One region of the Streptomyces sp. bgisy130 genome, then DNA from elsewhere that is predicted to be linked to it. Evidence: riboswitches for the same ligand, from Rfam matches in the RefSeq annotation. Region 1 holds a riboswitch; the other holds the start of a gene.
What was found. Region 1 has a riboswitch for ZMP and ZTP ahead of AC3EUV_RS06695 (serine hydroxymethyltransferase). Riboswitches for the same ligand answer to the same signal wherever they lie in the genome.
Positions count from the first base shown of each region.

Region 2: another riboswitch for ZMP and ZTP. It lies ahead of AC3EUV_RS03235 (bifunctional 5,10-methylenetetrahydrofolate dehydrogenase/5,10-methenyltetrahydrofolate cyclohydrolase); the one in region 1 lies ahead of AC3EUV_RS06695 (serine hydroxymethyltransferase).

Region 1 covers NZ_JBYISA010000003.1:322,059-336,762, forward strand. The annotation lists gene AC3EUV_RS06645 (Ig-like domain repeat protein) at 1-5,141, shown strand, start outside; gene AC3EUV_RS06650 (hypothetical protein) at 5,370-5,777, shown strand; gene AC3EUV_RS06655 (glutathionylspermidine synthase family protein) at 5,793-6,986, shown strand; gene AC3EUV_RS06660 (hypothetical protein) at 7,131-7,358, shown strand; gene AC3EUV_RS06665 (DUF6879 family protein) at 7,336-7,863, shown strand; gene AC3EUV_RS06670 (helix-turn-helix domain-containing protein) at 7,888-8,742, shown strand; gene AC3EUV_RS06675 (hypothetical protein) at 9,012-9,188, shown strand; gene AC3EUV_RS06680 (hypothetical protein) at 9,268-9,582, opposite strand; gene AC3EUV_RS06685 (NsdA family TPR-like regulatory protein) at 9,773-11,113, shown strand; gene rocD (ornithine--oxo-acid transaminase) at 11,133-12,338, opposite strand; ZMP/ZTP riboswitch at 12,468-12,559, shown strand; gene AC3EUV_RS06695 (serine hydroxymethyltransferase) at 12,617-13,888, shown strand; gene AC3EUV_RS06700 (cytochrome P450 family protein) at 13,932-14,704, opposite strand, start outside.
Region 2 covers NZ_JBYISA010000002.1:94,592-109,295, forward strand. The annotation lists gene sbnA (2,3-diaminopropionate biosynthesis protein SbnA) at 387-1,337, shown strand; gene sbnB (2,3-diaminopropionate biosynthesis protein SbnB) at 1,355-2,356, shown strand; gene AC3EUV_RS03190 (FAD/NAD(P)-binding protein) at 2,353-4,203, shown strand; gene AC3EUV_RS03195 (trans-sulfuration enzyme family protein) at 4,200-5,402, shown strand; gene AC3EUV_RS03200 (benzoate/H(+) symporter BenE family transporter) at 5,399-6,697, shown strand; gene AC3EUV_RS03205 (TetR/AcrR family transcriptional regulator) at 6,867-7,526, opposite strand; gene AC3EUV_RS03210 (serine hydrolase domain-containing protein) at 7,715-8,833, shown strand; gene AC3EUV_RS03215 (flotillin family protein) at 9,058-10,296, opposite strand; gene AC3EUV_RS03220 (hypothetical protein) at 10,402-10,623, opposite strand; gene AC3EUV_RS03225 (hypothetical protein) at 10,754-11,074, opposite strand; gene AC3EUV_RS03230 (hypothetical protein) at 11,237-12,181, shown strand; ZMP/ZTP riboswitch at 12,236-12,324, shown strand; gene AC3EUV_RS03235 (bifunctional 5,10-methylenetetrahydrofolate dehydrogenase/5,10-methenyltetrahydrofolate cyclohydrolase) at 12,301-12,993, shown strand; gene AC3EUV_RS03240 (NADH:flavin oxidoreductase) at 13,176-14,297, opposite strand; gene AC3EUV_RS03245 (NAD(P)/FAD-dependent oxidoreductase) at 14,509-14,704, opposite strand, start outside.

The DNA.
Region 1 (14,704 bases):
GCGGTACGGCGACCGTCACCACCAGCAGTCTCACCCCGGGCACCCATCTCATCACCGCGACCTACGGCGGCAATGCGCAATTCAACGCGTCGTCCGGGACCGATACACAGACGGTGCAGCAGGTTTTGACGCCGACGACTACCACGGTCACCTCGTCCCCCGACCCGTCGGTCTTCGGGCAGCCGGTGACCTTCACGGCCACCGTCGCACCCGTCCCGCCCGGCTCGGGTACCCCGACCGGCACGGTCACCTTCGTCATCAGCGGTACCGGGGGCGGCACGCTGACCGCCCCGCTCGTCGGTGGCACGGCGACCGTCACCACCGGCAGCCTCGGGGTGGGACCCCACACCGTGACCGCGACCTACAGCGGCAGCGGCAGCTTTGCGTCGTCGAGCGGTACCGACACCCAGACGGTCAACAAGGCGTCGACGACCACCACGGTCACCTCGGCGCCGGATCCGTCGGCGGTCGGCCAGTCGGTGACGTTCACGGCCACGGTCGCCCCGGTGGTGCCGGGCGCGGGTACCCCGACCGGGACGGTCACTTTCGTTATCTCCGGTGGTCCGACGTTGACCGGCACCCTCTCCGGGGGTACGGCGACCGTCAGTACCAGTGCTCTTTCCGCCGGTACGCATACGGTCACCGCGACCTATAGCGGTGATGCCAACTTCACCTCCTCCGTGGGTACGGACACCCAGACGGTGGGCCAGTCGGCGACGACCACCACGGTGACGTCCTCGCCGGACCCGTCGGTGGTGGGTCAGTCGGTGACCTTCACCGCCACGGTCGCCCCGGTGCCGCCGGGCGCAGGTACCCCGACCGGGACGGTCACCTTCGTCATCTCCGGTGGCCCGACGCTGACCGGCACCCTCTCCGGGGGCGTTGCGAGCGTCAGCACGAGTGCCCTTTCCGCCGGTACGCATACGGTCACCGCGACCTACAGCGGTGACGCCAACTTCACCTCGTCGGTCGGTACGGACACCCAGACGGTGAACCAGGCAGCGACGACCACTACGGTCACGTCGTCGCCGGACCCGTCGGTGGTGGGTCAGTCGGTGACCTTCACCGCCACGGTCGCGCCGGTGGCGCCGGGCGCGGGGACGCCGACCGGGACGGTCACTTTCGTTATCTCCGGTGGCCCGACCTTGACCGGCACCCTCTCCGGCGGGGTCGCGACCGTCACGACCAGCGCGCTGAGCGTCGGCACGCACACGGTCACCGCGACCTACAGCGGCGACGCCAACTTCACCTCGTCGGTCGGTACGGACACCCAGACCGTCAACCAGGCGGCGAGCACCACTACGGTCACCTCGTTCCCCGACCCCTCCGTGGTGGGCCAGACGGTCAACTTCACGGCCTTTGTGGGGCCAGTGTTCCCCGGCAGCGGCATTCCGACCGGAACCGTCAGCTTCGTCATCACCAACGGGGTCACCACGGTGTCCCTCAGCGGCACCCTCGACGGCGCCGGCGTCGCGACCGTCAGCACCAACGGGCTGGTGACCGCGGGCACTTACACCGTCACCGCGACCTACGGCGGAGACGCGAACTACACCGGCTCCAGTGACACCGACACCCAGACCGTGCTCCCGGCGCTGACGACCACCACGGTCGTCTCGTCGCCGGACCCGTCCGTGGTGGGGCAGACGGTGACCTTCACGGCCACCGTGGCTCCGGTCGCGCCGGGCGCGGGTACGCCGACCGGCACGGTCACTTTCGTCATCTCCGGTGGTCCGACCTTGACGGGCACCCTCTCCGGTGGGGTCGCGACCGTCTCGACCAGTGCGCTGGGCGCCGGCACCTACACGGTCACCGCGACCTACAGCGGTGACGCGAACTTCACCGCCTCGTCCGGTACGGACACCCAGACGGTGAACCAGGCGGCGACGACCACGACGGTCACCTCGTCCCCCGACCCGTCGGTGTTCGGTGAGCCGGTGACCTTCACGGCGACCGTCGCTCCGGTGGCGCCGGGCGCGGGGACGCCGACCGGGACGGTCACCTTCGTTATCTCCGGTGGTCCGACCTTGACCGGCACCCTCTCCGGCGGGGTCGCGACCGTCACGACCAGCGCGCTGAGCGTCGGCACGCACACGGTCACCGCGACCTACAGCGGCGACGCGAACTTCACCTCGTCGGTCGGTACGGACACCCAGACCGTCAACCAGGCGGCGACCACCACTACGGTCACCTCGGCCCCCGACCCGTCCGTGGTGGGGCAGCCGGTGACCTTCACGGCCACCGTCGCGCCGGTCGCGCCGGGCACGGGTACGCCCACGGGCACGGTCACGTTCGTGGCGACGGACGGCGTGACCACGGTGACCCTGACCGGCACCCTCAGCGGCGGCACGACCAGCGTGACCACCAGCGGTCTGGTGACCGCGGGCGCGTACACCGTGACCGCGACCTACAGCGGTGACGCGAACTTCGCCGGCTCGGTCGGTACGGACACCCAGACCGTGGGCCAGGCGGCGACGACCACGACGGTCACCTCGTCCCCCGACCCGTCGGTCTTCGGCGAGACGGTGACCTTTACGGCGACCGTCGCACCGGTCGCGCCCGGCGCGGGCACCCCGACCGGGACGGTCACCTTCGTCGTCACCGGCGGTCCGACCCTGACCGGCACGCTGTCCGGCGGGACGGCGACCGTCTCGACGAACGCGCTGACCGTCGGCACCCACACCGTCACGGCGACCTACAGCGGCGACGCCAACTTCACCGGGTCCAGCGGCACGGACACACAGACGGTGACCCTCGCGTTGACGACCACTACGGTCACCTCGTCGCCGGACCCGTCCGTGGTGGGCGAGCCGGTGACCTTCACGGCCACTGTCACGCCGGTCGCGCCGGGTGCGGGTACTCCGTCGGGCACGGTCACCTTCGTGGCGACCGACGGTGTGACCACGGTGGCACTGACCGGCACCCTCAGTGGCGGTACGACCAGCGTGACCACCAGCGGTCTGGTGACCGCGGGCGTATACGCCGTGACCGCGACCTACAGCGGTGACGGAAGCTTCATCGGTTCGGTCGGAACGGACACCCAGACCGTCGGCCAGGCATCGACGACGACGACGGTCTCCACCACGCCGGACCCGTCGGTCGTGGGGGAGACGGTGACCTTCACGGCGACGGTCGCGCCGGTCGCGCCGGGTGCGGGTACGCCCACGGGCACGGTGACGTTCGTGGCGACGGACGGTGTGACCACGGTGGCGCTGACCGGCTCGCTCAGTGGCGGTACGACCAGCGTCAGCACCAACGGGCTGGTGACCGCGGGCGCGTACACCGTCACGGCGACCTACAGCGGTGACGCCAACTTCACCTCCTCGTCCGGCACGGACACCCAGACCGTCAATCAGGCGTCGACGACCACGACGGTCACCTCGTCCCCCGACCCGTCGGTCGTGGGGGAGACGGTGACCTTCACGGCGACCGTCGCGCCGGTCGCGCCGGGTGCGGGTACGCCCACGGGCACGGTGACGTTCGTGGCCACGGATGGCGTGACGACGGTGGCGCTGACCGGCTCGCTCAGTGGCGGTACGACCAGCGTCAGCACCAACGGGCTGGTGACCGCGGGCACTTACACGGTGACGGCGACCTACAGCGGTGACGCCAACTTCAGCGCCTCGTCCGGTACCGACACCCAGACCGTGAACCAGGCGTCGACGACCACGACGGTCACCTCGTCCCCCGACCCGTCGGTGGTCGGAGAGTCGGTGACCTTCACGGCCACGGTGGCCGCGGTGGCGCCCGGCAGCGGCGTCCCGACGGGCACGGTCACGTTCGTGGCCACCGACGGGGTGACGACGGTGACGCTTACCGGCACCCTCAGCGGCGGCAGCACCAGCGTCAGCACCAACGGGCTGGTGACCGCGGGCACTTACACCGTCACCGCGACCTACAGCGGCGACGGAAACTTCACCGGCTCGGCCGGCACCGACACCCAGACCGTGGGCCAGGCGGCGACCACGACCGCGGTCTCCACGGCTCCGGACCCGTCCGGCGTCGGGGGGCCGGTGACCTTCACCGCGACCGTCACGCCGGTCGGGCCGGGTGCGGGTACGCCGACCGGCACGGTGACGTTCGTGGCGACGGACGGTGTGACCACGGTGACGCTGACCGGCACGCTCAGCGGCGGCACGACCAGTGTGACCACCAGCGGTCTGGTGACCGCGGGGGCCTACACGGTCACGGCGACCTACGGCGGTGACGCCAACTTCCTCGGTTCGGTGGGCGCGGACACCCACACCGTGACCCAAGGGGCGACGACCACCACGCTGACGTCGGCGCCGGACCCGTCGGTGTTCGGGGAGACGGTGACCTTCACGGCCGTCGTCGCTCCGGTCGCACCGGCCACCGGTACCCCGACCGGCACGGTGACCTTCGTCGTCACCGGCGGCCCGACGCTGACCGCCACCCTGTCCGGCGGCACGGCGACCGCCACGACCAATGCGGTGGCGGTGGGGACCTCCACGGTCACGGCCACCTACAGCGGTGACACCAACTTCACCGGTTCCGCCGGCACCGACACCCAGACGGTGACGCAGGCGTCGACCACGACCACGGTCGCCTCGTCGCCCGACCCGACGGTGTTCGGGGAGACGGTCACGGTCACCGCCACGGTCGCCCCGGTGGCGCCCGGCTCCGGCACCGTGACCGGAACGGTGACCTTCACCATCGACGGTGCGGGCGGCGGGACACAGACCGCCACCGTCTCCGGGGGCGTGGCCACCATCACCACCAGCACCCTCGAAGCCGGCCCGCACAACGTCTTCGCCCTCTACAGCGGCGACGCCAACTTCACCGGTTCCACCGGTACCGACATCCACACGGTCACCCAGAGCGCGACCACCACGACCGTGACCTCGTTCCCCGACCCGTCCAACGCCGGTGACACGGTGGCGTTCCTGGCCTTCGTACAGGCCGTGGCGCCCGGCAGCGGAACCCCGACCGGCACGGTGACCTTCACCGTCACCGACGGGGTGACCACCGTGACGCTGACCGGCACGCTCGACGGCGACGGGGTCGCCGCCGCCAGCTCGCCGCTGGCCACGGCGGGCACCTACACCGTCACGGGCGTCTACGGGGGTGACACCAACTTCACCGGCTCCTCCGACACCGACACCCAGACCGTCCTCGGCGCCTGACGCGCCGTTCCCTGCCCGCCGCGCCGGGCCGTCCTCCCCGGAGGGCGGCCCGGCGCCCGACTGTCCCCCCGCCCCTTTTCCCTGTCCCCCCGCCCGCTTCGTCCGGGACCGTCGTGGATGCCCGGGGCCTCGTCGCGGCGCGGGCCGCACCGCGTTGTCCTCGGCCCGCGGGCGCCGTCTACGCTGTCCGTGCTCAGACAAATGTTCCACGGGGGAAAGGCGAAAATCATGGCCGAGAAGGCACGCCGGAGGCTGCGGTCCAGCACGGTGATCCTGGGAGGCATGGGCGCGCTCGCCGCCGCCCTGACGTCCTGCGGCTCCGAGCCCGACAAGCGCTGCGTCGACCGCAACAGCTACGACACGCTCAAGGGCTACCGCGTCGTCGACTCCAAGAACTGCTCGGCGGGCGGCAGTTCGTCGTCCGGGAGCAGTGGCTCCAGCAGCGGCGGATACGGCAGCGCCGGCCGCGGCAAGCAGCGCGTCGACGGCCAGTGGTACTACGACCCGAGCAACAAGGGCGGCTCGTACGCCGACAGCGGCACGTTCAGCAAGAGCACGGCCGTCAACCGCGGCGGTTTCGGCTGCTCGGGCTCGCACGGCAGCGGCGGCGGCCGGCACGGCTCCTTCGGCGGCTGAGCGGACGCGGCCGGCATGCAACGCCACACCATCGACCCGCGCCCCGGCTGGCAGCAGACCGTCGAGGCGCAGGGCCTGATCTACCCGCTGACCCGCTACCCGGACGACTCGCTGCGCCCCTACTGGGACGAGAGCGCGTACTACTCCTTCACCCTCCCCGAGGTCGAGGCCCTGGAGGAGGTCGTCGAGGAGCTGCACGGCATGTGCCTGGCCGCGGCCGCGCACATCGTCGACCGGGACCGCTTCGCCGACCTCGGCATCGAGGACCCGCGCCTGGCCGGGCTGATCGCCGAATCCTGGCGCCGCCGCGACGAACTCCCCTCTCTCTATGGGCGGTTCGACCTGCACTACGACGGCAGTGGCCCGGCCAAGATGCTGGAGTACAACGCCGACACCCCGACCTCGCTGGTCGAGGCCGCCAGCCCGCAGTGGTTCTGGATGGAGGAGCGTTTCCCCGGCGCCGACCAGTGGAACTCCCTCCACGAGCGGCTGGTGGCGGCCTGGAAGCGACAGGCCCCGCTGCTGCCGCCCGGCGCACCGCTGCACTTCGCGCACTCGGCGGGCGACGAGCTCGGCGAGGACCTGATGACCGTCGCCTACCTGGAGGAGACGGCCCAGCAGGCGGGCCTGGAGACCGTCGCCATCTCGATGGAGGACATCGGCTGGGACCGACTCTCGGACCGCTTCGTCGACCAGCGGCTGCGCTTCATACGAGCCTGCTTCAAGCTCTACCCGTGGGAGTGGCTGGCCACCGACGACTTCGGCCCGCACGTCCTGGACACCCTCGACAACGGCGGCGGCACCGGCTCCACCCTCTGGATCGAACCCGCCTGGAAGATGCTGCTCTCCAACAAGGCGCTGCTGGCGATCCTCTGGGAGCTCTACCCCGGCCACCCGAACCTGCTGCCCGCCTACCTCGACGGCCCGCGCGAGCTGGCACACACCCGCGGCTACGTGGCCAAGCCGCTGCTCGGCCGCGAGGGCGCCGGGGTCACGCTGCACGAGCCGGGCACCGACCCGGCCCCGCGGGACCCCGACGACCCCTGCTGCTACCAGGAACTGGCCCCACTGCCGGACTTCGACGGCAACCGCGTCGTCCTCGGCGCCTGGGTCGTCGAGAACGAGGCGGCCGGCCTCGGCATCCGGGAGTCGGCGGGCCCGGTCACCGATGAGTATGCGCGGTTCTTGCCGCATGTGATCCGCAGCTAGGCACGCCACCGTGCGTGGCCGGGTGCCGCGTCAGATCACCGGAACCTTAAACCCGTGCAAGTTCATGCAAGTTCAGTGCGCAGCAGGGTTACTTAAGCGCAAGCTCATGGATAGAGATCGTCTTCAACGAGTGCGGAGGGCATCATGGCTTTGCACATGCTCGGCAAGGACCCGAACTCCCCCGAGGGTAAGTCCGCCACCGTCTATTACGACGATGTGACGGACAAGTACCTGGTCCAGGGCTTGAAGGTGCTGGATGACGAACGACTCGCCCAGTTGGATCTCCCGGACCATGAGACGGTCGTAGAGATCCCCAAGTACATGACACAGTTCTTTCCGGAGGTACGCGGTGGCGGCCGAGCTGACGTTTAGCGAGCTGTTCAAGCAGGCCAAGCGTTCAGCCGTTCACCTGGAGATGAGGGACGGGTACATGCGATCCGACCCGCGATTCGTCTCTTGGCGGCAGGATCCGCAAAGCGTCCCTGCCGAGAGCGACCCGGCCTCGCGCCCCTGGCTCGCCCTGATGCAGGAGATCACCACGCGCGGTGTGAAAGTCCGTCGTGCCCGGATCTTCTCCGAGCCCATGAGTGACTACCTCCGCTTTGAGCACCACCTCACGCCCAGCAACGTGGAGGCCGGCGAGCAGGTGCGCTGGCTGCCACGTCGCAAGGCGTCGGACCTGGCGCTCCCAGGCAATGACTTCTGGCTGTTCGATGACAGCCTGGTCGTGTTCCTGCACTTCACCGGGGATGGCGAGCTGTCACCCGAGGGAGACGAGGAGCGGACGACGGAACCAGCCATCGTGCAGCTCTGCTCAACGTCTTTCGAGGCCGTCTGGGAACGCGCAGTCCCGCACGAGGTTTACCAGCCGGTCTGATCCACGAACAGGGCTGAACTCTCCGTGTCCCCGTCGTCGCCGTCGTCCAGCATCCAGCAGGCCAGGGAAGCGCTGGGGAAGCGCCTCCGCGAGATTCGCAAGGACTCCGGTCTGACCGCCCGCGCTGTGGCGGCGGCGGCAGGGTGGCATGAGTCCAAGAGTTCCCGGCTGGAAAACGGCCGAACTCCTCCCTCCGATGAGGACATTCGTACCTGGACCCGGATCTGTGACGCCGAGGGCCAAGCCGCCGACCTCATCGCGACCGCCCGCGGCATTGACGGCATGTACGTGGAGTGGCGGCGTCTGGAAAGCGCCGGCCTGAAGCGTGCCCAGGAGTCTGTGCTGCCGCTCTTCGAGCGAACCCATTGGTTCCGCTTCTATCAGTCGTGGGTCATCCCAGGACTGCTCCAGACCCAGGACTACACACGCGCCGTCCTCAACACGGTTGCCTCCGTCAGGGACACTCCTGGCGACACTGATGAGGCTGTCGCGGCGCGGATGGAGCGCCAACGCGTCCTGTACACGGGAGGACGCCGGTTCGCCTTCCTGATGGAGGAATGGGTTCTTCGCACGGTCATCGGAGATTCCGCCACGATGCTGAGCCAATTGAGCCACCTGATCGGAATGACGGCCGCACCCTCCTTGAGCCTTGGCGTGATCCCCATGGGGGTCGTGCGCGGCAATGCGTGGCCGTGCGAGTCCTTCTCTCTGTACGACGAGAAGCAAGTCGCCTGTGAGTTGGTGTCCGCCAGTCTCACCGTGAAGCAGCCAAGTGAAATCGCCGAGTACGCCAAGACGTTCACCGAACTCGCAGGCATCGCTGTCTACGGGGCGGCAGCCAGGAAGCTCATTACTTCGGCAATCGACGCGCTCGGGTGACGGCGCGCAAGTTCGCAGAAGTTCATTGAGCTGAGTCTTTCGCTCTCCATACGGTCGGGAAGACAAGCCGTTCACCCCGCCGGCCTGTGGGCCTGCCACATCTGCCCGGCGGCAGTCGGAGCCCGAAGACTCCCGCCCCGGCGGCGGAAACCTGGACAGTCGAGCAGCCGGGGCGGGTGACCAACCGCAAAGGAAACCCCTTTGCGGCCCATGGGCCATGCCCTCGACCGTACGGCGGCATGGCTCCTCGCGAAAGAGGAGGTTGGTGAATGAGCGTTCTGAGCGTCGATACCTACGAGACGCGCAGGCCCGACGCCGAAGGCTGGCGCGGTGTCCCCTTCCGCCACGAGGCGGAGATGGAGGAGGACGGTGGTAAACACGATGGCGGCCCCATGCCCCCGGAGGCTCCGCGTGAGCCGTCGCCACAGGGCGGGGACGGCAAGTAACCCACGCTGGTAAAGGCGGAAGCGCCCCTGCTCCGGCACATGGCCGGAGCAGGGGCGCGGTGCGTTCAGCCACGAACTTCTACGTACGGACCGACGCCGCCCCGAGAGCGGTCAGGCGCCCGCCCCGGCTCTTGGCCACCCGGCGGACATCGGCGAGGGTCGCGGTCAATTCGACGGCCAGCAGGTGCAGTTCGCCGGGCGTCCAGGCCCGTGCGGCAAGCACTTGGCGGGCCTCGTCGATGAGGTCGTCGGCCGAACTGAGCTGTTCCTCCTCCATCTGGTCGGCGATGCGGGAGACATATCCGGTCCCGTCGCCTGCCAGGAAGCACGGTTTGCCGTCGGGGCTGGTCCACGGCAGCAGCCGGACGAAGACCCGCGCGGTAGCGTTGGACATGTCGTCAACTCCCTTGTAGTTGAGGGCCACGCCCCCGGGCCGTCCACCACGGTCGCGGGGGTCCTCCTGTCTTGCGAGGAGGGCCTTCCTCGCTCTAGGCAACCGCTCCACTACGCCCAGCGGTACGGTGGCAGTGGAAGCGGCTTTTAAGAGCTTTAAGTGCTCGTGCACACCGGGGAGTTGAGGGCTAGTGGGCACTCGGGAACCGAACCGGCACCTTGAACGGCTTTACCGGCAGACCGGCTGGACGCTGCGGCAGTTCGTCCAGGCCGTGAACCGCATCGGCACCGAGCGGGGAACCCCGCTCAAGTACCGCGAGCCGTCGGCCCATCAGTGGCGCCAGGGGCACCTGCCGAAGGAGCAGGTCAGACCACTGATCGTGGAGGCCCTGGCGCGTAAGCTGGGACGTCCCGTCACACATGCCGAGGTGGGATTCCCGTCCCCTGCCAGTAGCCCGGACGCCCCTCCGAGCGCGGTGGAGGGGCTGATCGATCTCGGCAGGGGAGATATGGATCCCTCACGCCGCAGCGTTCTCGGTATAGGGCTCTTTTCCGTTGCGCTGACGGTGCCGAATTGGCCGGATGTGGTGGGGCGGATGGAAGCCGTGCAAGCCGGCCTCACTCCGCGCATCGGCATGCCGGAAGTTGACACGGTTATCGCCATGACCGAGCGGATCTCGGAACTCGACGACCAATTCGGTGGACGCCATGCCCGCCCCATGGCTGCGGCATTTCTCGTCAACACGGTGGCTCCGTATCTACGGGCCGATGCGCCGGAACCGGTACGCAAGGCAATGCTGTCGGCAGCCTCCGACCTGTGCTATCTCACCGGATACATGGCGGTGGACGAGGGGGTGGAGGGGCTGGGGCAGAAGTACTACCTGAAGGCGCTGGAACTGGCCGGCGCTTCGGAGGACCACCTCACGTACTGCACGACGCTGCGGGGTATGAGTGTGCAGGCAGTTGACCTGGGGCACGGTCGTGAAGCCATGCGGCTGGCCGACGCCGCTGCCGCAGCCTCTCCGCAAGCGGGCCCGCGTATGCTCGCCTTCCTCGCGGGCCAGCAGGCGCACGCCGCTGCGCAAACAGGAGACCGCCAAAAGGCCCTGGCGCATCTCAAAGAGGCCGAAATTTCCATGGAAAAGGCGGAGGCGCGGGCGAAAGCCTTCGGGTCCTATGACCCTTCATCTCTGCACTACCACATCAGCCATGTTCGCCATGAGCTCGGAGACCTTCCCGGAGCCGTGACGGCGATGCGGGAATCGGACAGGTTGTGCTACGACATCTACCGCCGGTCCCGGGTGAAGGAACGGGCCACACTCGCCGAGTTCCAGCTTGAGGTGGGGCACCTGGAAGCGGCCTGTGCGACATGGAATACAGCGCTGGACGAATATCCCCTGGTGCAAAGCGGGAGGGTCGACCGGCGCATGGGGAAGATGTTCAAACTCATCCGCCCCCACCTAAAAAACCACGCCGCCCGGGAACTCGACGAACGCGCCCGGCTCGTCACCCCGGCCTCACTCTCTGCCTGAGGGCTGTCCCGGCCCCGTCTCACCCCTCCAGCACGCCCCGCAGTTGGTCGAGCCCCCAGTCCAGGTCTTCCTTGCTGATGACCAGTGGGGGCGCGATCCGGATCGTCGAGCCATGGGTGTCCTTGACCAGCACCCCGCGGGCCATCAGCTGTTCGGAGATCTCCCGCCCGGTGCCGCGCGACGGGTTGATGTCCACCCCGGCCCACAGCCCGCGGCCGCGTACCGCGTCCACCGCGCCGCCGGCCAGCAGCTGCCCCAGCTCGCTGTGCAGATGTTCGCCCAGCTCCAGGGCCTGCTGCTGGAATTCGCCGGTCCGCAGCATGGCGATGACCTCCAGGGCCACGGCACAGGCGAGCGGATTGCCGCCGAAGGTGGAGCCGTGCTCGCCGGGGGCGAAGACGCCCAGCACCTCGCGGGAGGAGACCACCGCCGAGACCGGCACCACGCCGCCGCCCAGCGCCTTGCCGAGCACATACATGTCGGGCACCACACCCTCGTGCTCACAGGCGAAGGTCCGGCCGGTGCGGCCCAGACCCGACTGGATCTCGTCGGCGATGAACAGCACGTTCCGGCTGCGGGTCAGCTCCCGTACGCCCGCCAGGTAGCCCGGCGGCGGCACCAGCACGCCCGCCTCGCCCTGGATCGGCTCCAGCAGCACCGCGACCGTGTCGGCGTCGACGGCGGCCTCCAGCGCGGCGAGGTCGCCGTACGGGACGATCTCGAAGCCGGGGGTGTACGGGCCGAAGTCGGCGCGCGCCTCGGGGTCGGTGGAGAAGGAGACGATGGTGGTCGTCCGGCCGTGGAAGTTGTTGTCCGCGACGATGATCTTCGCCCGGCCGTCCGGGACGCCCTTGACCTTGTAGCCCCACTTTCGGGCCGTCTTCACCGCCGTCTCGACCGCCTCGGCGCCGGTGTTCATCGGCAGCACGAGTTCCATGCCGCACAGCTCGGCCAGCTGTGTGCAGAAGTCCGCGAAACGGTCGTGATGGAAGGCGCGCGAGGTGAGCGTGACCCGTTCCAGCTGTGCCTTGGCCGCGTCGAGCAGCCGGCGGTTGCCGTGCCCGAAGTTCAGTGCGGAGTACCCGGCGAGCAGGTCCAGGTAGCGCCGGCCGTCGACGTCCGTCACCCAGGCGCCCTCGGCGGTGGCCACGACGACGGGCAGCGGGTGGTAGTTGTGCGCGCTGTGCGCTTCGGCGGCCGCGATGCCGCGTTCCGTGGACGTCACCGGTGACTCCGTTCGGTAGACCGTGCGGGGCGCGGACCGTGCCGCGTCCCCTCCATTGTTGCGCTCGCCCGGACCGTCCGGCCTGCGAAGATCCGCCGGACACGGCCGCCCGGGTGTCCTAGACTCTGCGATGCGCACCGCGACTGGCGTACGGGGAAGCAACCTCGAGGAAGCGGTGTGCGGCAACCACCACGAGGTGCCGCCCCGCCTGGGCACCCCGGGACCACGACCGGCAACACCGATCGACCGCCCCGGAGGACGCCATGTCACAGCCCCGCATGTCCCAGTCCCTTTCGCATCCCGCGCTGAGCGCCGCCGACCCCGAACTGGCCGCGCTGGTCGGCGCCGAGGAGCAGCTCCAGGCCGACACGCTGCGGCTGATCCCCAGCGAGAACTACGTTTCCGCCGCCGTCCTGGAAGCCACCGGCACCGTCCTCCAGAACAAGTACAGCGAGGGGTACGCGGGCCGTCGCTACTACGAAGGCCAGCAGAACATCGACCAGGTCGAGACGCTGGCCGTCGAGCGGGCCAAGGCCGTCTTCGGTGTGGAGCACGCCAACGTCCAGCCGTACTCCGGCTCGCCCGCGAACCTCGCCGCCTACCTCGCCTTCGCCGAGCCCGGCGACACCGTGCTGGGCATGGCGCTGCCGATGGGCGGCCACCTCACGCACGGCTGGGGCGTCTCGGCGACCGGTACGTGGTTCCGCGGGGTGCAGTACGGCGTACGCCCGGACACCGCGCTGATCGACTTCGACGAGGTGCGCGAGCTCGCCCGCAAGGAACGCCCGAAGATCATCTTCTGTGGCGGCACCGCCGTCCCCCGCACCATCGACTTCGCCGCCTTCGGCGAGATCGCCCGCGAGGTCGATGCCGTCCTCGTCGCCGATATCGCGCATATCGCCGGTCTGATCGCGGGCGGCGCCCACCCCTCGCCCGTGCCGCACGCGGACGTCATCTCCACCACCACCCACAAGACCCTGCGCGGCCCGCGCGGCGCGATGCTGATGTCCCGGGCGAGCCACGCCAAGGCCGTCGACAAGGCCGTCTTCCCCGGCCTCCAGGGCGGCCCGCACAACCACACCACCGCCGCCATCGCGGTCGCGCTGCGCGAGGCGGCCGCCCCGTCCTTCCGTGACTACGCGCATGCCGTCGTCGCCAATGCCAAGGCCCTCGCCGAGGCGCTGCTGGCCCGCGGCTACGACCTGGTCTCCGGCGGCACCGACAACCACCTGGTGCTGATCGACCTCACCTCGAAGGACGTCCCCGGCAAGGTTGCCGCGAAGGCGCTGGACCGCGCCGGGATCGTCGTCAACTACAACACCGTCCCCTTCGACCCGCGTAAGCCCTTCGACCCCTCCGGCATCCGCATCGGCACCCCGTCCCTCACCTCGCGCGGGCTGGGCACCGACCGGATGCCGCTGGTCGCCGAGTGGATCGACCGCAGCGTCCGGGCCGCGGCGAAGGGCGACGAGCAGGCGCTGACGGTGATCCGTAGTGAGGTCGCGGAACTGATGGCCGCCTACCCGGCGCCGGGCCTGCCGACGGCCTGAACGGGCGGCCCCACGGCGCTCCGCCCGGCTCACCGGCCGGTGATCAGCAGGTGAGCCGGACCGGCAGCACCTGGATGCCGTTGCTGACGGGGCTCGGATGCGCCGGCAGCTCGGCGTCCGGGACGGCGAGGTCCAGCGTGGGATAGCGGGTGAACAGCGCCTGGAGGGCCACGGTCGCCTCCAGCCGGGCCAGCGGCGCGCCCAGGCAGTAGTGCGCGCCGTGGCCGAAGGACAGGTGCCGGGCGGCGGGCCGCCGGGTGACGTCGAACCGGTCCGCGTCGGCCCCGTAGGCGTCCGGATCACGGCCGGCCGCCGAGTAGGAGGCCAGCATCGGGGTGCCGCGCGGGACGAGGATGCCGCCGATCTCCAGGTCCCGCACCGGGTAGCGGAACGGGAAGTGGGCGACGGGGCTGTCGTAACGCAGGGTCTCCTCGACCACGTCGTCCCAGGTGGCCCGCCCGTTCCGCACCAGCTCCAGTTGCCCGCGGTCGGTGCACAGGGCCCGGACCGCGTTGCTGATCAGATTGAGCGTGGTCTCGTGCCCGGCGACGGTCAGCGACAGCAGGGTGCCGACCAGCTCCGGTGCGCTCAGCCGGTCGCCGTCCTCCTCCTGGGCGGCGAGCAGCGCGCTGGTCAGATCGTCCCCGGGGTCCGCCCGCCGGGCCTCGGCGACCTCCGTGAGGAGGGCGGTGATCTCACGGTTGACGGCCAGCACCTCGGCCGCGGTGCCGGCCGTGCTCACGATCACGTTCGACAGCTCGTGCAGCCGGTCGCGCAACGCGGCGTCCACGCCCAGCAGTTCGCAGATCACGCTCA
Region 2 (14,704 bases), on a different contig from region 1:
TGGTGGGCCCGGGGTCTTGACCCCGGGCCCACTGTCTGCGTGTCCGGGGTGGCCGAAGTTCACCCCGTGGCGTCACCACGGGTAACGGCTGGTCAGAAGCGGTATGCCGGGGCGGGATCAAGCCACATTTCATGATTCAACGTTTTTGGTTTCCATATAATCGTTGTCATTGGCCTTGCGTGATGGCAGGATTGTTCCGTCGCATCGTGAATGGGGGATTTGCGACAACGGGGGACGGGGGAAGAGTCCCTTCTGCGTAGCGCGCACCTGACCCGTGCACCGACCAACAAGCCCGTGGGCTTCTCGCTTCTGCGAGCGCAATTGTTTTGTGCTGCCCATTTTCAACGGTTTGGATTCTGGTGATAGCGGAAGAAGTTTATGATCTCGTGCTGGATGATCTCTTCATCCGGCTTGACCAATTAGTTCCCGGCAGTTCAGTCTTCCTCAAACTGGAAGGTCTCAATCCTGCCGGTTCGGTAAAACTCAAAACTGCTGTCGCGCTGGTAGCGGCGGCCGAGGAATCCGGGCGCTGCTTCCCGCGGACCCGGCTGATCGAATCGACGTCGGGCAACCTCGGCGTCGCCCTGGCGATGGTGTGTGCGGCGAAGGGCTACCGGCTGACCTGTGTCACGGACCCCAACTCCACCGCCCAGTCGCGGCGTCTGATGGAGGTCCTCGGCGCCGACGTGGTGGTCATCGACGTCAGGGACGTCCACGGCGGCTATCTCCAGTCGCGTATCGACTACATCGGCGAGCGGCTGCGCCGCGACCCCGACCTGTTCTGGCTGAACCAGTACGCCAACCCGGCCGGGCCACAGGCTCACCGGGACCGCACCGGCCGTGCGCTCCTCGAGGAGATCGGCCATATCGACTACGCCTTCATCGGGGCCGGAACGACGGGCACCCTGGTGGGCTGCGCGGAGTACCTGCGCCGCCACAGCCCCGCCACCCGGATCATCGCGGTGGACGCCGAGGGCTCCGTGACCTTCGGCGGGCCCGCTGCCCGCCGCCACATTCCCGGTCTGGGGACGAGCCGGCGGCCGGAAATTCTGGACACCGGGAATATCGACGAGGTCGTGCTCATTTCCGAGTCGGCGGCCGTGGAGATGTGCCGGACGCTGGCCGAAGAACGCGGGCTGCTGCTGGGGGGCTCGTCCGGCACGGTGCTGTCTGCCGTGCAGGATGCCGCGAAGGAGATCCCGGACGGAAGTGTCGTGGTGGCCATTTCACCCGACTTCGGGGACCGCTATCTGGAGACCATCTATAACGACGACTGGGTAGCGGAACGCTGGCCCGAGAACGTCGGCAACAAGAAAATATCTCAGGCGCCGGCCTGAGTGGGGGGAAATTCCTGATGTTCAACTTTGAGATCGTGGCCGGGGAAACGGTCCGTCAAGTTCTGCACGACAAGCGTGCGGACGTGCTCGGCATTGTCAGCAGCGCCTACCGGGCGCATGAGGCCGGGGACTCCGTCAACCCGGACAGCTACTTCCTCCGCTTTCCGGAGAAGCCGGATTCCCGGATCATCGCGCTGCCGGCCTTCCTGGGCGCCGATGTCCAGCTCGCCGGCATCAAGTGGATCGCGAGCTTCCCGGGCAACACCCGCCACGGCAACCCGCGCGCCTCGGCCGTCCTGCTCCTGAACGACTACGAGACCGGCTACCCGATCGCCTGCCTCGAAGCCGCCAACATCAGCGCCGCGCGCACCGCCGCCTCCGCGGCCGTCGCGGCGACCGCGCTCCGTCCGGACGGCTTCGCCGGGACCCGTATCGCCGTCGTGGGCGGCGGCGTCATCGCCCGCAACATCTGCGACTACCTGAACGTCGCGGGCTGCGCCCCGGACGCCTATCTCGTCCACGACCTCGACGAGCCCTCCGGACAGGCGCTGGCCGACCATGTACGCACCACCCAGAACCGTCCGGCCACCTTCACCGCCGACCTCGACGAAGCGCTGCGCGCCGACACCGTCGTGTTCGCCACGACCGCGCTGGAGCCCTACGTCAGCACCCCGTTCAAGCCCGGCCAGCTCGTGCTCAACATCTCCCTGCGAGACCTCACACCCGAGGTCATCCTGGGCGCGGACAACATCCTCGACGACGTCGAGCACTGTCTGAAGGCGCAGACCTCACCCCACCTGGCCGAGCAGCTGTCCGGCTCCCGCGAGTTCGTGACCGGCACCCTCGCCGGAGTGCTGAACGGCGAGGTGACGCCCTCCGCGGACCGCCCGGTGATCTTCTCGCCGTTCGGTCTGGGCGTGCTCGACCTCGCCGTGGGGGCGTTCGTCCTCGGCGCGGCCCGCAAGGACGGCAACACCATCGAGGTGCCCAACTTCTTCGGGGAGACGCGCCGGTGGTGAATCACAGACCTCTCTCCGTCGCGATCGTGGGCGCCGGATCGCGGGGGCTGGGCGTCTTCGAGCGGCTCGTCGCGCACTGTCTGGCGCAGCCGGTCCCGCTCACCGTCCACCTCATCGACCCGCAGCCCTTCGGTGCCGGTTTCCATCTGCCCGGCCAGCCCGACCATCTGCTGCTCAACACCGTCTGCGCACAGCTCTCGGCCTTCGCCGACGACCGGATGGTCGACGGCCCGGTACCGCTCCCCGGCCCCTCGTTACACGCCTGGTGCCGGGACCGGGACCTGCGGCTGGCCGACGACGGCTACACCGTGCGCGCGGGCGAAGGACGGGAGATCCAGCCCAACGACTTCCTGCCGCGCCGGCTGCTGAGCGAATACCTCACCTGGGCGGCGGCGGAGATCGCCGACGCCGCGCCCGAAAGCCTCACCCTGCGGCAGCACCGTACGACGGCCGCCGACATCCTTCCCGGAGCGTCGGACACCGAGACGGTCGTCCTCGCCGACGGCACCCGGATCGACGCCGACGCCGTGTTCGTCACCGTCGGGCACCACTCGCTCTACGCCCCCGCGGAACCCGCTCCCGACCCCCGGCTGGTCACCCGCCCCTATCCGCTGCCCGAGGCGCTGGACAGCATCGGACCGGGCGAACGGGTCGCCGTCCTCGGCATGGGGCTGACGGCCATGGACGTCATCGCCACGCTGACCCTCGGCCGCGGTGGCAGGCATACGACGAGCGCGCAGGGGATGAGCTATCTGCCCAGTGGGCGGGAGCCGTTGATCGTGCTCACCAACCGCTCCGGGATGCCCTCGCGGAGCCGCCCGCGCCTGCACCCGGGACGGATGCGGTTCGTTCCGCTGGCACTGACCACGGAGCGTCTGGACGCGCTCCGGGCGCGGCGGGCCGACCGGCGGATCGACTTCACCGCCGAGGTGCTGCCGCTCATCGAGGCCGAGATGGAACTCGCCTACTACCGCGTCCTGTTGGGCCGGGAGATGGGCGACGCCACGGACGCGGGGCTGGAGATGGCCCGGCGCTGCGCCCAGGCCGGTCACGAGACCCTGCGCGACGAGCTGCGCGCCCGGTTCGGCACCACCCCGGTGCCCGGGATCCTGTTCGCGAACCTCGCCGACCGGCAGTGGACGGAGTACGCCGCCTACCGCGACTGGTTCACCGCGGAGGTCGCCGCCGACCTGGCCGAGGCCCGCGACGGCCTCGGGGTGAGCCCGCTCAAGGAAGCCCTGGAGGTGCTCCGTGACCACCGCGATGTGCTGCGTGCGGTCATCGACCCGCCGGGAGTCGACGACGCGTCGCTGGCCGCCTTCTTCGGGGAGTTCGCCTCGACGGTGAACCGCCAGGTCATCGGCCCGCAGCTGGACCGGTCGGCGGAGCTGCTCTCGCTGATCGACGCGGGGATCGTCCGGCTCGGCCCCGGCCCGCAGCCGAAGATCGTCGCACCGGCCGGCCAGGGGCCCTGGCGCCTGGAATCCACCTGCCTGGCCGAGCCGTTGCGGATGGAGGTCGACCACGTGGTGCAGGCGCATGTGGCCGAGCCGAGCGCCGACCGGGCGCCCGGGACGCTGCTCGGCACGCTGGTCGCCGCCGGCCGCGTCCGTACCCACGCGCACCGCGGGACGACGGTGCACGGACTGGACGTCACCCGGGAGGGCCAGGGGATCGACCGCACCGGCGCCCCGCAGCCACGTCTGTTCTTCCTCGGGCCGCACACCGAGGGATCCAGCTACTACAACCACTATGTGCCCTCACCCGGCGCGCCCTCCCGTGCGCTGCTGGACGCGGAACTTGCCCTGAGCACCGCTCTGCCGTCACTGATTTCGAGGAAGCGATGAACAACAGCGAGACCTTCACCCCCTGGACGCAGGAGTACCGGCCCGAGACGCGCGCCGCGCAGGGCGACGGCTGGCGCTGCCCGACCACCGGCGCGGTGCCGCCCCCGATCGGGCTGGGCGCGACCTTCGCGCGCGACAGCGAGTACCGTGCACCGGCCGGACTGGCGTATCTGCGGGACCAGGGCACACCGGGGTACGAGCAGGTCGAGCAGGTTGTGGCGGGCCTGGAGGGCGGCTCGGACGCGCTGGTCTTCTCGTCCGGCATGGCCGCCGCCACCGCCATCTTCCAGGTACTGCCGGCCGGTGCGCGGGTCGTGGTTCCGGAGACCATGTACTTCGGTCTCACCAAGTGGCTGCGGGAGTTCGGCACGCCGCGCGGCCTGGAGGTCGTCCAGGCGCCCATGAACGACCTGGACGCGGTGACGGCCGCGGTGACCGCCGCCCCGACCGCGCTGGTGTGGGCGGAGTCCCCGGCGAACCCCACCTGGACGGTGACCGATATCGCCGCCGTCGCCGAGATCGCCCACCGGGCCGGTGCGCTGTTCGGCGTCGACAACACCGTTCCCACCCCGGTGCATTCCCAGCCCTTCGCGCTCGGCGCGGACCTGATCATGCATTCGGGCACCAAGTACCTCAACGGTCACACCGATGTCGTCGCCGGACTTCTCGTCAAGGCGCCGGGCAGCAGCGAGGCCCGGGACGAGATCTGGGAGCGGCTGCGGCTGCACCGCCGGCTGACCGGCCCGATACTCGGTCCCATGGAGACCTACCTCCTGATGCGGGGCATACGGACGCTCTTCCCCCGTATGCGGCAGATCTCGGAGACCGCGATGGCCGTGGCCGAGCACTTCGCCGAGCACCCGCGCATCCGGCGGGTGGCCTACCCGGGGCTCGCCACCGACCCGGGACACGCCGTCGCCGCCCGGCAGATGACGGGCGGCTTCAGCGGCATGCTCTCGCTGCATGTCGACGGCGAGTGGCAGCAGTCCCTGCGGACCGCGAACCACTGCGAACTCTTCATCCGTGCCACCTCGTTGGGCGGCGTGGAGAGTCTGATCGAACACCGCTACACCTTCGAAGGACCGGGTAGTACCTCGCCGAAGGACATGCTGCGGCTGTCCATAGGTCTGGAGAGCCCCGCAGACCTTGTCGCCGACCTCGAACAGGCCCTGGAAAAGGCCGCGAAGGAAGACCGTTGAGTTCCAAGACACCCACGCCCCACCCCGATGCCGCACCGCCGGGTTCCGCCCCGCCGGAGCGCGCGGAGCCGGCGGAGGCGGCGGACGGGTCCCCGGCACCGGGGGCCCGGCCCGGCCTGTTCCGTGACGCCTCGCTGTCCGCGGTCCTGGCGGGCTTCGTCGCCGTCGTCGTGTCCTACTCGGGCCCGCTCGTCATCGTGCTGGCGGCGGCCTCCGCCGGACATCTGAATACCGCTCAGACCAGCTCCTGGGTCTGGGCCATCTCCATCGGCAGCGGGCTCACCTGTATCGCGCTGAGCCTGCGCACCAAGATGCCGGTCATCACCGCCTGGTCGACACCGGGCGCGGCCCTGCTGGTGACCAGTCTGGGGGCGTACTCCTACGCGGAGGCCATCGGCGCGTTCATCGTCACCGGTTTGGTGATCACCCTGGTCGGTCTGACCGGAGTGTTCGGCTGGCTGATGCGGCAGGTGCCCACCGCCGTGGTCTCCGCGATGCTCGCCGGCATCCTCTTCTCGTTCGGCACCGGGGTGTTCACCTCCCTCAAGACCGCGCCGCTCATCGCCGGTTCGGTGCTGCTCGCCTACCTCCTGGCGAAGCGGTGGCTGCCCCGGTACGCCGTCCTGGTCGCCCTGGCGGCGGGCGTCGCGGCCAGTGCGGTCAGCTCCCGGCTGGACATCCACCTGGACCGGATCGAGCTGGCCAAGCCGGTGCTGACCACCCCGGAGTTCTCGCTCGCCTCCCTCATCGGCATCGCGGTGCCGATGATCCTGGCGACGCTCGCCTCGCAGAACGCACCGGGCATGGCCGTGCTCACCGCCTCCGGCTACCAGCCCAAGGACCGCCTCCTGATCGGTTCCACGGGTCTGGTGTCCACGGCCCTGGCCCCGTTCGGCTCCCATGCCATCAACCTCGCGGCGATCACCGCCGCCATCTGCACCGGCCCCGAGTCGCACCGCGACCCGCGGCGGCGCTATGTGGCCGGCGTCTCCTGCGGAGCGTTCTATCTCCTCATCGGAGCCTTCGGTTCCACACTGGTGGTGCTCTTCGCGGGCCTCCCCAAGGAACTGGTGGCGGCGGTCGCCGGCGTCGCCTTGCTCGGTGCGCTGGCCGGCGGGCTGACCGGCGCGGTGAAGGAGGAGAAGGACCGCGAGGCGGCCCTGATCACCTTCCTCGCCACCGCCTCCGGCCTCACCCTCTTCGGCATCGGCTCCGCCTTCTGGGGCCTCCTCTTCGGCGTCATCGCCCACCTCGTCCTGACCCGCTTCCGTAAGCCCACGGAAGCCACCACGTGAGCCGGGCCGGCCTGGCGCCGGCCGCGGCCACGACATGACCGGGACCCACATGGGCCGCCGGGCACCTTTGCGTGTCCGGCGGCCCGTGCGGGACGGACGGTCATCTCCCGCTCGCCGTACAGCCGTTGGGTGAGCGCGGCCCGGCCCGCGGTGAGCTTCGGCCGGTCGGCTAGCTAGAGCCGGTCGCGGCTTCGATGTGGGCGAGTTGGGCAGCGAGGATCTCCTCGAATGCGGCGCGGCGGTCCGCGCCGAGGGGGCGGACGTCGCGGGCGAAGTGGGCCAGGGCCGGGAAGCGTTCGGGATCGGCGCCCAGTACCGCCACGCGGAACAGCTCCATGCCCTGTTCGTGCTCCTGCGGGGTGAGCGTGCCGGCCCCGGCTTCGGAAGCGATCAACGCGGAGATGAGGACCACGATCCGGTGGTAGCGCACCGGGATCTCCTCGTCGGGCAGTCCCGACGCCCGCAGCGCCTGTAGTACCTCTTCCATGACCAGCCGCGAACCGGTGCCGCTCGACGCGTAACGTCCCCAGACCGCGGCGAGTTGGGGCTGCTGACCGAAGGCCTCTCGCACCCGCAGGGCCAGGGCCGTGATGCGCTGCTTCCAGTCGCCCTCGGCGCGGTGGCCGTCCATGGCGGCCAGCAGAATCCGGTCGGCGACCGCGCGCAGCAGTTCGGTCTTGCTGCGGAAGTGCCGGTACAGGCTGGACGAATCGGTCCCGAGGGCCGCGGCCAGCTTGCGCACGCTGAACGAATCCGCGTCGCTCGTGCGCAGCAGCTCCGCCGCCGCATCCAGGATCTCTTCGGTCGACCAGCGCCTTCGGCCTGCCATCTTGCTCCCCTCGCCGGACTTCAGCCTAACCTATGCACTTGGTGTTGCACGCACTGCGTGCATAATGAGGACATGGGCCTGCCGGGCGCCTGGCAGGAGGCCGGGCCGGCATGCCACTCGTGCCCTGTTATCCGGGGTCGGGCGACCGATGTGCAGCTCGCCCCGGGGAATACGAAAGGACGCATGACGTGACGAATCCACTGGATCCCGCGGCGCTGGACGCGGCCATCGAGAACGTCCACCGCGCCGGCCTGCCGGGCCTGTTCGCCGAGGTGCGAGACGGCGACCAGGTCTGGCGCGGCGCCGCCGGGGTCGCCGATGTCGCCACCGGCCGCCCGGTCACCGCCGATATGCGGCACCGCGTCGGCAGCATCACCAAGACCTTCACCGCCGCCGCGGTCCTCCAGCAGGTCGAGAGCGGCCGGATAGGGCTCGACACACCGATCGGCCGCTATCTTCCGAAGCTGGTCCCCGGAGAACGCGGTGCCGCGATCACCGTCCGGATGCTGATCAACCACACCAGCGGCCTCGCCGAGTACCTCCCGTATGCCTATCCCTCCCTCAAGGCGTGGCCCGCCTTCGCGGACACCCGGCCCCAGAGCCTGGACGACCACCGGCTCACGCGGTTCGACCCGATTGAACTGATCGAGATGGGGGTCACCGCACCTGCCGTCGGCGCCCCGGGCGGTACGCCGGGGGTGTACTCCAACACCAACTACCTGCTCCTCGTCCAACTCCTGGAACAGGCGACCGGCACCACGGCCGAGCGGTACATCACCCGGAACGTCATCGAGCGCGCCGGGCTCCAAGACACCGAACTCCCCGCCGGACCGTACGTCAACGGGCCGCACTCGCAGCTCTACGAGGCGTGGTTCGGCATGATCGACCCGCCACGCGATTACAGCGTCTACGACATGTCATTTGCGGGGCCGTCGGCCTCGCTGATCTCCACCGTCTCGGACCTCAACCGCTTCTACGGCAGGCTGCTCGCCGGGGAGATCGTCAGCCCGACGTCGCTGGCGCAGATGCAACGCACTGTCCCGGTCGTCTCCCAGGAGGGCAGGACGATCGACTACGGCCTCGGCCTGCACCCGATGGAGGGGCCCGGTCAGGGCACCTTCTGGGGCCATGGCGGCACGGTCTGGGGTGGTGGAGCGCTGGCCATGACCCGTGCCGACGGCAAGCGGCAGATGGCGGTCGCGGTCAACATGCAGCGGTGGAACAGGCTCGACTCCGCCGGCAGGCCGCAGCCCCATCCCATCGACGACGCACTGGCGACCCTGTACCGCGTGGCGATGTACGGCTGACCGGGCCGGCGAGAGCCGCCGTCACCAGCGACCACGAGACCCCCAACGGGAACAACGAACGCATCCGCACCACATGGTTCGACCCGGCCAACTCCGCGGCCCTGACCCGTGCACTGGACGGGCTCCTCGCCGACCTCACCTAGCCACGTCGGCAGGGCCGGCTGACCGGCCGGGTCACCCCTCTTGTCCATACGGAGGTCCGGCTTGTCCGTACGGAGGTCCGGTCACGACGTACCGGACCCCGCACCCTCCTGCTTCAGCTGCGTCACCTTCCGGGGGAGCGGACCCGTGCCGTCGGTCGGCGGGGGAGAGGCGTCGGACGGGCCGGTGCCCTGCTTCAGGCTGTCGAGAATGGCCAGCCCCTGGCCGACGATGCCGGAGACGATCTCGTTCAGCCCGTCGGAGCCGTTGAGCACGGTCAGCCGGGCGCCGGAGAGGCCCTCGGCGGCGGACTCGGCGAGGACCGGGAGGTTCTCGACGGTGCGGTTGGCGGCGATCAGTTCCTGGTTGCCGTCCCGCAGCGAGCCCGCGAGGGCCGTGTTGGCGTCGGCACGCGCCTGGGCGACGGTCCGTTCGGTGTACGCGCGGGCGTCCGCCTCGTACCGGACCTGGTCACGCTGCGCCTCCGCCAGGGTGCGCAGCCGGTACGCCTCGGCGTCCGCGGGGCGGCGTACCTCGGCCTCCAGCCGCTGGGCGGCGAGGTCGGCCTGCCGCTGGGCCAGCGCGGTCTGCTCCTCGATGACCTCCTGCGAGGCCCTGGCCTGGGAGAGCGGGCCGGCCTGTGCGGCCCGGGCGTTGTACTGCTCGGTCTCGGCGAGGAACCCGGCCCGCTTGATCGCGGTGTCCCGCTCGTACTCGGCCTTCAACGCCGCCGCCTGCTGCTCGCGTTCGGTCGCCTCCTGGTCGGCCTTGGCCTGCGCGATCCGGGCAGTGCTGGCCACCGCGGCGGCGTGCGGGGCTGCGAGATTGGTGATGTAGCCGGAGGTGTCGGCGATCTCCTGGATCTGAAGGGCGTCGACGACGATGCCGAGCTTCTCCATCTCGGAGTGGCTGCCGTCCTTGACCTCCTGGGCGACCCGGTCCCGCTCCCGGATGATCTGCTCGACGGTCAGTCCGCCGACGATCGAGCGCAGATGACCGGCGAAGATCCGGCCCACCAGCTCTTCCATGGTGGCCTGCTCGGCCAGGAACCGGCGCGCGGCGTTGGCGATGGACGTCTGGTCGTCCCCGACCTTGAAGACGGCGACTGCCCGGACGCCGAGCCGGATGCCCTGCTGGGTGACGCAGTCCTCGGAGATCTCCGCCTCGCGCAGCGACAGCGACAGCACGCTCGCCTTCTGTTTGACGGGCATGACCCAGCAGCCATGGCCGGTGACGATACGGAATTGGGCGTCCCCGGCCCGGCGCTTCGAGCCGGAGATCAACAGCGCCTCGTTGGGCGCCGGAACATGCCAGAACAACATCGGAAGGCTCCTGGTCCGGTGCGGCCGGCCCCGGTGGGGGTGCGGGCCCGGCCGCGGGAAAAGGGAGTGCTCAGGTGGCCGGCCACGGTCGGCGGGACCGCCGGGTCACGCGGGCAGCGGCGCGACGATCACCGACCGCGCCGAGGTGTGGTCCACCACGATGACCTGCGTGTGCCGGGCGATGGGCTCGTGGGACCAGGCGGCGAAGGCCTCGGTGCCGCCGCGTACGGGCAGCAGCACCTCACCCGGGCCGTCGGTCGGGATGGAGACGGTCACCCGCCCGATCACCCCGATCGGGCTGAAGTCCGTGTCATCCGTCGCGCTCACCCGGGCTCCGTCGCTGGTCAAAGCCGCTGTCGGCGCAGCCGCCGGACAGCGGGAAATCCTCGACAACTCAACGGTACTCCGGCCGGGGTGCCGCCCGCGTCGCCGGTCCGGTGGGCGCCGCGGACCGGGTTCAGGCGTCCAGACGGGCGGGCCGGGCCGCCGGGACCGACGGCTTTCGCGGGGGCAGTACGTCGGGCGCACGATGGGGCCGGAGGGCCGTGAGGGCGATCTCGGTCTCCTCCATCAGCGCGCGGTAGGAGACCAGGCGCTGCCACTCGGGATCGGCGACCCCGGGCACCGTGGCGGCACGCTCGGTCCACTGCTTCACCAGCCCGGCGTACACCGGGGTCTGCCGGATGACCTCCGCGGTGATCCACCGCGGCATCTGCCCGGGGCGGGGGAGGGACGTCGGTCCGTGACCTGCGACGGTGCCGGAAGAGGGGACGCTCATGGCCGTAGAAACGATTCTTCGACGCTGGGGTCACTGCGTATTTTTGCAGCCGTCCGTACTTCCGCCAGGCAGGCGGGGACGCATCTCCATCGAATATCACCTTATGCAGTGATCTATAGCCGGGAAGCGGTCCAATCCGGACGAAGGAACGTTGTCGCAGTCATGGAACCGAGGGAGTTGTGGGAGCGCCACGCGGTACTCGCACAGGCGTTTTGCAGCAGCGATGACGAGGTCCGCCGTACACAGGGACTCCTCGACGAGGCCGAGGCCCGCCGTTCGCGAACCCTGGCCGCCTTCGCCGTGACCGTGGGCAGCGACGCGGTGGTGGCGGATCTGCTCGGCCTGGACGAACGCGAAGTGCGGCTGGCCCGGCGCACGGTGGGCAAGGAGGACGCCCGCGCGGTCGCCAAGAGCCTGCTCGCCCAGCCCCCGTGCGAACCCGCCCCCGGACTACAGCAGCCCGCACCACAGCAGCCTTCGCCACCGGCCCCCGCGGCGCAGGCGCCCACGCCGCAGCCCGCCCAGGCGGCCGCCGCGCCGGGACCTGCCGCGCATGTCGCGCCGCCGCCCCAGCCGGGCCCGGCCGCCGCCCCCCAGCCCTCCGAGCCGGCCTGGGCCCCGGCGCTGGACGCGGTCCTGATGAGCAGCTGGCACAACGGAGTTGACCTCACCGCCCTGGCCACCGAACTCAGTCTCGACGTCCGGCTGCTGGTGGCCCGCGCACAACAACTGTCCGCAGAGAGCCGCCCGATGCCGCCTTCCCCCTCGGACCGCACGGGACGGCATCGCCGGCTGGTCAACGTCCCGCCCCCACAGCCGGAGGCTTCCCCGCTGACGTGGCGCGAGCGACCACAGCACCCCCCACGGGAGCACTACGAGCAGGAGCCCTGGAAACAACAGCCGTACCAGCATTACCCGGACCAGCAGCAATACCAGGAATACCGGGTGTACGAGGAACACCAGCAGTATCAGCAGCCCACCCAGCCCACTTGGGATGCCAATGCCATCACCGCCGCCCAGCACGACTGGGACGGCATCCTCAGCCAGTGGGAGGCCACCGCCGCGCCCCAACCACCCCTCTCCGCACCGGGGCAGGGCGGCGGGTGACCGGACGGCGCCGCCGGGCCTGATGCCGCTCGATCCTGACGTCGATTACAGTGGGCGCCGAGCCGTGACTGGCGTTTGGGTGGAGTACCACCGGGGAGCGGCTCGGCCATCCACGGCCGGTGCCGCGCGCCTGGGCGATCCCAGCCGGGATCCGCTCCCGGCATGTCGCGCTGCCCGCCGCCACCACGACCGCGGAGCTGGTTGAGACGATCACCGCGCTGTCGAACGACCCCTCGGTGCACGGCATCCTGTTGCAGCACCCGGCCGGCCCGCACATCGACGAGCGCGCCGCGTTCGAGGCGATCGCCCCGGAGAAGGATGTCGACGGCGTGACCTGCCACTCCTTCGCCGCGATGAGTTTCGGCCTGGACGGCTTCGCCTCCTGCACGCCCGGCGGCATCCTGCGGCTGCTGGATCACTATGACGTCGACCTGGCCGGCAAGCATGCCGTCGTGGTCGGCCGCAGCGCGATCCTCGGCAAGCCCGTGGGGATGCTGCTGCTCGGCCGCAATGCCACCGTCACCTACTGCCACTCCCGCACCACCGACCTGGCATCGCTCACCAAGGAGGCCGATGTGCTGATCGCGGCCGTCGGCCGGCCCCGGTTCCTGGGCGGTGCGCACATCAAGCCCGGCGCCGTCGTGATGGACGCCGGCTCCAACCCGGGCAACGTCGGGGATGTGGACTTCGACGCGGCACGCACCCGCGCCGCCCTGCTCACCCCGGTCCCCGGCGGCGTCGGCCCGATGACCATCGCCACCCTGCTCACCCAGACCGTCGACGCCGCGGCCGCCCAGCTGAACGCGGTCTGACCGCCGGCGCGGTGCGTATGCGGCCGGGCACCAGGTGGTGATCTCCGGCCGCCGGCCCGAACCGCTGCATCGAGTCCGCGGGGCAGCGGGGCCGCGAAGCCGCCCGGTGGAGCGGTGCGGACGGTGACGCACGGGCGCGGCGCGGATCGGCCGCGCCCGGTGCGTCCGGTGTCAGTGCAGTGTCAGTGCAGCGTTCGCAGCATCGAGGCGTCGAACGGCACCAGGGCGTCGGTGCGGCCCTCGAAGATCTTGGCGGCCCACTCCGGGTCGCCGAGCAGCGCCCGCCCGATGGCGACGAGGTCGAACTCGTCCCGCTCCAGCCGGTCCAGCAGCCGGTCGATGTCGGAGACCCCGGCCTGTTCGCCCTGGAACGTCCCGAGGAACTCGTTGTCGAGACCGACGGAGCCCACGGTGAGGGTCGGCCGGCCGGAGAGCGTCTTGACCCATCCCGCGAGATTGAGGTCCGAGCCCTCGTATTCGGGCAGCCAGTAACGGCGCGTCGAGCAGTGGAACGCGGTGACTCCGGCGTCCGTCAGCGGCGCCACGATCTCCTGGAGTTCGTCCGGCGTCTCGGCCAGACGGGCCTCATAGTTGCCCATCTTCCACTGGGACATCCGGAAGAGGACCGGGAAGTCGGGCGAGACCGCGGCCCGGCAGGCCGCCACGATCTCGGCGGCGAAACGGGTACGGGCGGTGCGGCTGCCGCCGTAGGCATCGGTCCGCCGGTTGGTGCCCGACCACAGGAACTGGTCGATCAAGTAGCCGTGCGCACCGTGCAGTTCGACCCCGTCGAAGCCGAGCCGCTCGGCCGCGGCCGCCGCCTCGGCGAACGCCGCGATGACCTCGTCCAGGTCCCGCTGTGTCATGGCGTGCCCGGACGGGGTGCCGTCGAGGGCGAGGCCGGACGGGCCGGACGGCGGGGCGTCGGGGAACGGCGGTGCGCCCGCTTTACGGGCCATGCCGACGTGCCACAGCTGCGGCATGATCGTCCCGCCCGCCGCATGCACCGCTGCCACGACCCGGCTCCAGCCGTCGAGTGCGTCCGCGCCGTGGAAGCGGGGGACGGCGTCGCTGGTTCCGGCGGCGGGGTGCCGGACGTAGGTCCCCTCCGTGATGATCAGGCCGACGCCGCCGGCGGCGCGGCGTGCGTAATAGTCCGCGACATCGGCGCCCGGGACACCGCCCGGCGAGAACTCGCGGGTCATCGGCGCCATGGCGATCCGGTTGGGCACGGTGCGGCCGCCCAGGGTGAAGGGACGGGAGAGCGTCTGGGCCGCGCGGGTGGCGGCGGCGCTGGCAGTCACGTGTGGGTCTCCTTGGAAGAGAACGCGGGCGCGGAACGCCGCCGGCCGGCAGACGTTCCGCTGTTCCGAACACACCACAGCGCTGCCGTCATCCGCTCTGTACTGTCTGCTGCGCCACAGTTGCCGCCCCGCGGTCGCCGCCGCGCCGCAGCCATCGGACCGCCACCGTCACCCGCAGCCGCCCGCTGCCGCGTCGCACCGCCGGCCGGGGTCAGGTGCTGACCGGCTGGGTGGCGCGGGCGAGTTCGCGGCGGAGGCGCATGAAGGGGCGGGGGCGGTTGAGGGCCAGGACGGCGGTGGTTCGCCCGTCGCGTTCGTAGCAGGCGAGGAAGCTGCGGTCGTCGGGCGAGCCCTCGACGATCCGCGGGGTGTCGGTGGGCAGTCTGCGGCCGGCGAACTGGATGCGC